Regions from separate parts of the Mesorhizobium sp. M1227 genome, predicted to be linked through region 1. Evidence: predicted binding sites of a transcription regulator. Region 1 holds the regulator's gene; each other region holds the start of a gene.

Evidence for each region. Region 1 encodes PhoB, which activates phosphate uptake and scavenging genes when phosphate is short. Its sites were predicted from a motif close to TGTCATNNANCTGTCAT; they were not measured.
Region 2: the regulator PhoB is predicted to act here: its motif matches at 1,461-1,477, upstream of NKH28_RS31920 (YdcH family protein).
Region 3: the regulator PhoB is predicted to act here: its motif matches at 1,136-1,152, upstream of NKH28_RS15620 (PhoX family protein).

The regions. Positions count from the first base shown of each region.
Region 1 is NZ_JAMYLZ010000009.1:30,115-33,210, forward strand. It holds gene pstB (phosphate ABC transporter ATP-binding protein PstB) at 1-66, shown strand, start outside; gene phoU (phosphate signaling complex protein PhoU) at 99-806, shown strand; gene phoB (phosphate regulon transcriptional regulator PhoB) at 823-1,512, shown strand; gene NKH28_RS13955 (ROK family protein) at 1,522-2,766, opposite strand; gene xylF (D-xylose ABC transporter substrate-binding protein) at 3,052-3,096, shown strand, end outside.
Region 2 is NZ_JAMYLZ010000053.1:9,193-12,288, reverse strand. It holds gene ispG (flavodoxin-dependent (E)-4-hydroxy-3-methylbut-2-enyl-diphosphate synthase) at 1-1,009, opposite strand, end outside; gene NKH28_RS31920 (YdcH family protein) at 1,211-1,390, opposite strand; gene NKH28_RS31915 (YdcH family protein) at 1,630-1,833, shown strand; gene NKH28_RS31910 (IclR family transcriptional regulator) at 1,886-2,671, opposite strand; gene NKH28_RS31905 (transporter substrate-binding protein) at 2,818-3,096, shown strand, end outside.
Region 3 is NZ_JAMYLZ010000011.1:2,437-5,532, forward strand. It holds gene NKH28_RS15610 (phosphatase PAP2 family protein) at 1-665, opposite strand, end outside; gene NKH28_RS15615 (hypothetical protein) at 680-1,018, opposite strand; gene NKH28_RS15620 (PhoX family protein) at 1,219-3,096, shown strand, end outside.

The DNA.
Region 1 (3,096 bases):
GAGAAGATCTTCACGTCGCCCCGCGAGAAGCGCACGCAGGACTACATCACTGGCCGCTTCGGCTGAGCCGTTCCGATCATGCATATGAGGACAGGACCATGGGCGAACACACAGTCGCTTCTTTCGACGAGGATCTCGAGCAGATCAGCAAGCTGATCCGCGACATGGCCGACCTCGCCGGTTCGATGGTCGGCGGGGCGACCAAGGCCCTGTTGAATTCCGACAACGTGCTGGCGCAACGCGTCGTTTCCGACGACGCCATCATGGATGCGCGTCAACGCGAACTGGACGACCGCGCCATCACCCTGATCGCCAAACGCCAGCCGATGGCCCACGATCTTCGCCATGTGGTCGGAGCGATCCGCATGGCGGGCGACCTCGAACGCATCGGCGACCTTGCCAAGAATATCGCCAAGCGCGTGAGTGCCGTCGGCCTCAGCGCCACGCCGCGGGACCTGTCGCATTCCATCGACGCGATGGCGCAGCTGGTTCTCATCCAGGTGCAGGGTGTCATCGAGGAATATGCTGCAGGCGATGCGGCCGCGTTGGCCAAGCTTCGTGCCGCCGACGAGCGCATCGACGTTAAATACACGTCCGTGTTCCGCGAGCTGTTGACCTACATGATGGAAGATCCGCGCAACATCACCGCTTGCACGCACCTGCTGTTCTGCGCCAAGAATCTGGAGCGGATCGGCGACCATGTCACCAACATCGCCGAAAATGCGTATTATGTGCTGACCGGCGAGCAATTGCCGGTCAATCGTCCGAAGCAGGACGAAACGACAATGTCCGCACCGGTGACATGATGGGGGTGCCCAGCCGATGATCGCACCACGCATAATGGTGGTGGAGGACGAGGAGCCGTTGGGTGTGCTGCTCCGCTACAATCTCGAATCCGAAGGCTACCAGGTCGAGGTGGTGACACGCGGCGACGAAGCCGAGATCCGTTTGCAGGAGAATGTGCCCGACCTTTTGGTGCTCGACTGGATGATACCAGCGGTTTCCGGCATCGAGCTCTGTCGTCGGTTGCGGGTGCGCCCCGAAACCGAGCGGCTGCCGATCATCATGCTGACCGCGCGCGGCGAGGAGAGCGACCGGGTGCGCGGTCTTTCGACCGGCGCCGACGACTATCTGGTCAAGCCGTTTTCGACACCGGAATTCATGGCCAGGGTCAAGGCGCTGCTGCGGCGCGCCAAGCCGGAAGTGCTGTCCAGCGTGCTGAAGGTCGGCGACATCGTGCTCGATCGCGAATCGCACAGGGTCTATCGCAAGAAGAGCGAAATCAGGCTCGGGCCGACCGAATTCCGGCTGCTCGAGTTCATGATGCGGCATCCGGGCCGTGTCTTCTCGCGCAGCCAGTTACTCGATAATGTCTGGGGGGAGACAATCTACATCGACGAACGCACCGTCGACGTGCATGTCGGGCGGCTGCGCAAAGCCGTCAACAACGGCCGGATGCCGGATGTCATCCGCACCATCCGCGGCGCCGGCTATGCGATCAGGGAAGATTGACCCGCCTGGTCAGGCTACGTTCTTTCTGACGCTGGGCCTCATTTGCGCGCCCGGCGCGAAAATCTCCTGGTCGACGAAGCTTAACGCCCGCATCGCGCAGCCTTCGCGGATCAGAGGCAATTCGTTCGGCTCTGTATCGAAGGAGATCGAGCCTGAATGCTGGCCGCCGGCGGTCTGGGCGATTGCCTTCCGCAAGGCCGGCTCGATCAGATCGAAGGCGGCGGCACTGGCGCCGACCATCGCGACCGGTGCCGGATCGATCAGCGCGAACAGCGAGCCGAGACCGAAACCCAGCGCTTCGCCGGCCTTGCGGTAGGCCTCGCGTTCCGGCCCATCTTTCTCGCGCGCCCGGGCCGCCAGTGCGCGCATGTCGGCGTCGCTGACATCGGCGACCGGTTCGCTGTCTTCGCTCATCTGCCTGGCGTTGCGCCAGATGGCGTAGTTGCCGGCATACGCCTCGATGCAGCCGCGCCGCCCGCAACGGCAGAGCGCGCCGCCCGGACGATGGATCATGTGGCCAAATTCGCCGCCCGAGGAATGCGTCCCGGTGAACAGTTCGCCCTTCAGCACCAGCCCCATGCCGATGCCATGCGAAAGCAGGATGGCGATGAAGTCATCGCGATAGCGATCCGGATTGCGCCAGCGCAAAGCCACCGCCATCATGTTGCAGTCGTTCTCCACCGTTGCCGGGATGCCGAATTCGTCCTCCAGCATATCGGCAAAGGCGATGTCGGTCTGCGGCGTGATCGGCGACCACAGCATGGCGCGTGCAGGGGAGTCGGTAATGCCCTGAATCGCCAGGGCGATGCGGGCGACACTGCGGACGTCAAGATCTGGATCCTGCAGCCGGCGCCGGACGATGGCCATGCATTCACGGATCAGCTCGTCGCGCGGCATAGTCAGCGTGTCCAGCCGGCGCTGTTCCTCGGCGACCACCTGTCCCGTATAGTCGATAATGGCGGCCGAAAGGAAATTCAGCGACAACACCACGGTCAGCACCGCCGCCGCTTCCGGGTTGAGGGCGAGGCCGACTTGCGGACGACCGCGTTTCAACGAAACGGGCTCACTTGGCTTGCTCTCGGCGAGGATGCCTTCCCGTATCAGGTCGGAAGAAATCGCCGATATGGTCGAATGACTGAGGCCGGTGGTAGCTGCGATCTCAGTACGCGATGGCTGGCCGGCCCGGCGCACCGCCGAGATCACCATCGCCCGGTTGCGCCGGCGCAAATCGTCATGGCGGATTCCGACCGACATTGTTTTGCTTTCCTCCCGGTTGCCGCGGCCGCTCATGAACCGGAAGCCGTCGGTAATGTCCGACAAATAGTGTCGGATGAGGCAAATAGTGTCAGATGCAGGTGGCGCTGTCATCGTTTATTCCGACGCTCGAAAAAACTCGCAGAGTCATCAAAATCCATCAGAATCGATGTTGACAGCAGCCGGAGATCGGGCCAGTATTTTTTCGAGGCTCGAAAAAATTAGAGCTTCTAAGCTGGTCTTTGAGCCAATTGATCACGCCGTACGCGGCGCAGGGAGGATATGATGAAGAAATTCACGACCGCCATTCTGGCGGGTGTCGCCATGACG
Region 2 (3,096 bases), on a different contig from region 1:
GATATTGTTCGCGCCACACCGGCATGTTCTTGCGCAGGTCGGCCTGGATGTTCTGGGCAAGCTCCTGGAATACGGTCGAGGTCGTGCGGCCGCAGCCAGGGCAGGCGGCGACGATCGGCACGAACTGCCGGAAGCCCATGGTTTGCAGCAGTTCCTGCGACACCTGCACCTCGCGCGTGCGGTCGCCGTTCGGCTCCGGCGTCAGCGAGATGCGGATGGTGTCGCCAATGCCTTGCTGGAGCAGGATGCCCATGGCCGCGGACGAGGCGACGATGCCTTTCGAGCCCATGCCGGCCTCCGTCAGGCCGAGGTGCAGCGCGTGGTCGGAACGGATGGCAAGCTCGGTGTAGACGGCGATCAGATCCTGCACGCCGCTGACCTTGGCCGACAGGATGATTTTCTCGCGCGCAAGGCCGATCTCTTCGGCCATTCCGGCCGACAGGATCGCCGATTGCACGATTGCCTCGCGCGTCACTTCCTGCGCCGTCAGCGGAAAGCCCTGGGCCTGGTTGTCGTCCATCAGCCGGGTCAGCAGCTCCTGGTCAAGCGAACCCCAATTGACGCCGATGCGCACCGGTTTGTCGTATTTGATCGCCATCTCGACGATCGCCGCGAACTGCCGGTCTTTCTTGTCCTTGAACCCGACATTGCCGGGATTGATACGGTATTTGGCCAGTGCCTCGGCACAGGCCGGGTGGTCGGCCAGGAGCTTGTGGCCGATATAGTGGAAATCGCCGACCAGCGGCACGTCGATGCCGAGCCGTTCCAGCCGCTCGCGGATGGCCGGTACGGCCGCAGCGCTTTCGTCGCGATCGACGGTTATGCGCACGATCTCGGAGCCGGCACGATGCAGCGCCGCCACTTGCGCGACCGTCTGGTCGACATCGGCCGTATCGGTGTTGGTCATTGACTGGACGACGACCGGCGCACCGCCGCCGACCATCACGCCGCCGACATCGACACCGACCGACCTGCGGCGTGGGAAGGGTGAGGAAAAATATCCGGTCATGCCGGCTGCCTTTAATCTTGAAGGTCCGGGCATGAGGTGGAGGAGCAAAGATGGCTTGTCAATGGCGACTGGCGCGCAGGCCCCAGCAAATCGGAAATGACAAGACGGCAGCTTGCCGCAAATCCACGAGCGTTTCCGGCAGCATAGCGATGCCACCGGAAAGATCGCGCGCCGGGCGGCGCTTCTAGTCCTGGAAGGGCTTCAGTGCGTCGTCGGTTTCGCCTTCAGTTTTTCAATCTCGTCCTTGAGCGCCAGCTTGCGCCGCTTGAGATTCACGATTTCGAGGTCGTCTACCGACGGATGGGTCATCGCATCGTCGATTTCCCGTTCGATGTCGCCGTGTTTCCGCTGCAGCTCATCAAGATGGGATGCAAGAGACATGATTGGTTCTCCCTTTCATGGTTTCCTCGGATTGCAGCCGTCATGGCACGTCCACCGCAGGCTCGCTTCTGTGACGGCATAATGACAGTGTGCCACCATCGCGCACCGATGTCGAATGCTGCGTGGTAGCATTCCACGCCAATATGAAATGTGATATGGGCTGCGCGCCGGTGCAAGAAGCCCCGGTCCCGCCCAATCAGGCCCATAGTTTGGGCGCCGCAGACGTGCAGACGGTAAAAATGTCCGATCAGGAACAGGCAGATATCCGCCTCGAATATTCCCGGCTGAAGCAGGAACACGCCGATTTCGACGCGGCCATCAATGCGATGATCGCCATGAATTGCGACCCGCTGCAGATCCAGCGCATGAAGAAAAAGAAGCTTTTCCTGAAGGACAGGCTGATGGCGCTGGAGGACAAGATCATTCCAGACATTATTGCTTGAACGAACGCCATTGCTTGAACGAACGCCGGCGCCGGCCTGCTGGAAAGGCGGCCTATGCCACGATCGAAAGCCGTGCGGCGCGCTCGCGCAACAACGCTATCAGGTCGTCGGTCTTTTCGGTCGAGGTATCGATCGGAACCACCAGGCACATCGTCGCCTCGACCCTGCCTGGCGCTGAAAAGACCGGCGCGGCCAGGCATTTGGTGTAGGCATCGACTAGGCCGGAGGTGATGCAGTAGCCGGCCGACTTGGCGACGGCGATGTCGGCTATGAAATCGTCGAGACGCAACCTGCGGCCGTCCGGCAGTACGAGATCGTCTTCCGAGACCATATCCTCGATCGCTGCCTTGTCGAAGCCGGCGAGGAGCAGCCGCCCGGAAGCTGTCCAGGGAAGCGGTATTTGCAGACCCGTCGCCGAGCTGATCCGGAATGGCCTCGTTCCCGGGCTTGAATGGACGATGGTATAACGGCCGCTTTGCAGCATGCAGAGCTCCGAGGTCTCGCCGGTCTCGCGCGACAGATGGTCGACTTCCTGGCGCCCTCGCCTGAGCAGGTCGTTGCCCCGCACATAGTCCATTCCGTAGAGATAAAGCTTCTTTCCGAAATAAACCCGATTGCCGTCTCCGGCCATCTCCAGCAGGCCTGCGTCGACCAGCGAGCGCACCAGCGTATAGGTCGTCGACCGCGGTGCATTCACCCCTCTGGCAAGATCGCCGACGCCGATCGCGCGCTGGGTCGTGTGGAGAAACTCCAAAATCTGGAGAACCCGGTTGAGACCCTTCTCCCGAGAGCCCGAGTGCTTGTCTTCGTCCAGACTGACGTCCGGTCGAGCGGCCAAGGCATTGCCATCTTGCATTATCGATCCCTGATGTTAATCTGTCTTGTACAGAGTACAAGCGTCTCTTGTAAGGGACAATGATGTCAGTTGCAACCGATGCCTGTACTGCTGGTCCAAAGGGGAACTCAACACGAAAGGAGGTCGCCGTGAACGACACATCCAAAAGGCGTGAATTTCTGAAACTGGGAATGGCCGGGCTTGCAACGGCCGGAGTGATGACCGCCGCTACCGCGGTCGACGTTCAGAAAGCGGCGGCCCAGGCAGCGCCGGACAGCCTGCTGCGCACCGTCCTCGAGCGCGGCAAGGTAATCGTCGGCACCGGCAGCACCAACGCGCCCTGGCATTTCGAGAACGACGCCGGCGAACTGGTGGGCATGGACATCACCATGGGTCGCATTCTCGCCAAGGGGCTTTTCGACGATCCG
Region 3 (3,096 bases), on a different contig from region 1:
AACCGTGCCGCAAGCCAGCACAGCATCGCCCAGGCAAAGCCGGCGCACCAGCCGGCCAATACGTCGGACGGCCAGTGGACGCCGAGATAGATGCGGCTGATGCCGACCACCACTGTCGTCAGCACCGCCAGCCCGAGTACATAGATCTTCGTTGTGCGCCCGGGCAAAACCCGCGCCGCCATGCTGCCCAGCGTCAAATACGTCACCGCCGACAGCATGGCGTGGCCGCTCGGAAACGAAAGCGATGCCACATCGGCGAGATGCGAGACCAGATCGGGGCGCGGCCGGTCGATATCGAATTTCAGCACGCTTGACAGGAGCTGGCCGCCCGCTACCGCAACGAACATGAGAAGCGCCGCGCCTGGCCTGCGGATAAGAAGCAGATAGACGATCATTGCTGCCGTGATCAGCAGCAGTACGCTGGCGCTGCCGAGGCTGGTGATGTCGCGCATCGCCCCTTCCAGCCACGCCGGTCCGATCGGATTGTCGGGCTGGCCGGCCTTGCGGAAGGCAAGCAGGATTTCGGTGTCGAAGGCATGCGGCGTGGTCGCCCGCGCCAGCTCCATCAGCTCCTCGAACCCCCACAGCCCGCCGGCAATGACCAGCCCGGCCAGCAGAACCGGGAACTCCAGCCAGTTGGGCAGTCTGCTTGCAATCTTCTTCATCGGCCCGATCGCAGTTACAGCCTTTGCAGATAGGGCCCGAGCGTGATCAGCGCCACAGCTGCGATGGCAAGCACGATGCCGGTTGCCTGCAAGGCATTGACGCGCTCGCCGAAGAAGACCAGCGCCACCACATTCACCGACACCAGCTGGATCACCGCCGACAGGCTGAACGACACCGACATGCCGAATTCACGGATCAGCCTCAGCATGATCAGATTGCCCAGCGAATAGAGCGCCAACGTCAGCACAATCTTGCCGAGGCTCGGCGCCAGCCCCCACTGTTTTGCGGCCATCGCCGCCAGCAGGAAGATCACCGTCGAAACGCAGAGCTGCCCAAGTCCCCAGAAACTCACTTTTGTTCCTCCCGATGCGGTCCCTACCGCCTGCCGCAGCTCTTGTTTCCGAAGCGCCGGTCGCGGTCAAGCGGGGCCGATGTTGGATACGAAATCGCAGGTGGCAATTAGCCGGCATGTCATCAAACTGTGACCTGCCGGTAATACCGGATTGGCCAGGCAACACGCTCCAGCAATCCATCCAGCCAGAGGCAGGCCCTATGACCGAACATCGCACCCCTGACGCCCATTTCCGCACCAGCCTGCTCGAGGAAAACGATGGGCCAGGAGCCAATCCCACCGACAACCGCACCATGGGTGAGATCATCGCCGCGCGGTTCTCACGCCGCGGCTTCCTCAAGGGTTCGCTTGCCGTCTCGGCCATAGCCGCTACCGTCAGCCCGCTGGCGCTGATCACCGCCGACAATGCCCGCGCCGCCGAAGGCTCCGCCTTCGCTTTCGACGAGCTCGAGGCCGGCATCGACGACAAGCATCACGTCGCACCTGGCTATGACGCCGACGTGCTGCTGCGCTGGGGCGATCCGCTGTTCGCCGATTCGCCGGGATTCGATCCGACAAAACAGTCGGCGGAAGCCCAGGCCAGACAATTCGGCTACAACAACGACTATGTCGGTTATATCCCGATCGACGGCTCGGCCGAGCACGGCCTGCTGGTCGTCAATCACGAATACACCAATCCGCACCTGATGTTTCCGGGCCTCGTCACCATCGTCGATGGCAAAGCCAAGCAGGCGCCCCTCAGCAAGGAGCAAGTCGATGTCGAGATGGCCGCGCATGGCGGCACTATCGTCGAGATACGCAAGGTATCAGGCAAATGGCAGGTCGTTCGCGACGGCAAGCTCAACCGCCGCATCACCTCCAACACCGAGATCGCGCTCTCCGGCCCGGTCGCCGGCCACGACCGCGTCAAGACCAGCGCCGATCCGACCGGCACGAAGGTCATCGGCACCATCAACAATTGCGCCGGCGGCGTCACGCCGTGGGGCACCTATGTCATGGCCGAGGAGAACATCCACGGCTATTTCTCGGGCGAGCTGCCGCAGGGGCATAAGGAGGCGGCCAATTACAAGCGCCTCGGCATTCCCGAAGATGCCTATGAGTGGGCAGCGCATTACGACCGTTTCGACATCGGCAAGGAGCCTAACGAGCCGAACCGCTTCGGCTGGATCGTCGAGGTCGACGTCCAGGATCCGACTTCGGTGCCGAGGAAGCGCACCGCCATGGGCCGCTTCAAGCATGAGGGCGCCGAATCGATCGTCGCCCAGGATGGCCATGTCGTCTTCTATCTCGGCGACGACGAGCGCTTCGACTATGTCTATAAGTTCGTCACCACAGGCAAGTTCGATCCGGACAACCGCGCCGCCAACATGGATTTGCTCGACGACGGCACCTTGCATGTCGCCAAGTTTGCCGACGACGGTTCGGTCGAATGGCTGCCGATCGTCTTCGGCCAAGGGCCGCTGACGGCGGAGAACGGCTTTGCCAGCCAGGCCGACGTGCTGATCGAGACGCGCCGCGCCGCCGACCTGCTCGGCGCCACCAAGATGGACCGCCCGGAAGACATCCAGCCCAATGCCGTCAACGGCAAGGTCTATGTCATGCTGACCAACAATTCGAAGCGCAAGGCCGACCAGGTCGACGCTGCCAACCCGCGTGCCGAAAATGCCTTTGGCCACATCATCGAGATCGTCGAGGACGGCGGTGATTTCACCGCGACAAAGGGCAGGTGGGAAATCCTGCTGAAATGCGGCGATCCCGCTGTGGCCGACGTCGGCGCCACCTTCTCGACCGCAACCACCGCCAATGGCTGGTTCGGCATGCCGGACAATTGCACGGTAGATTCGGCTGGCCGCCTCTGGGTCGCCACCGACGGCCAAGGCCCGAAAGCCACCGGCCGCACCGACGGTCTGTGGGCTGTCGATACGGAGGGGACGGCACGGGCGACATCAAAGCTGTTCTTCCGCGTGCCGATCGGCGCCGAAATGTGCGGTCCCCTGTTTGCGCCGGACGACCAGACCGCCTTCGTTGCGGTCCAGCATCCGGGCGACGGCGGCGAGGACTGGGAGGCTTTCGGCCGT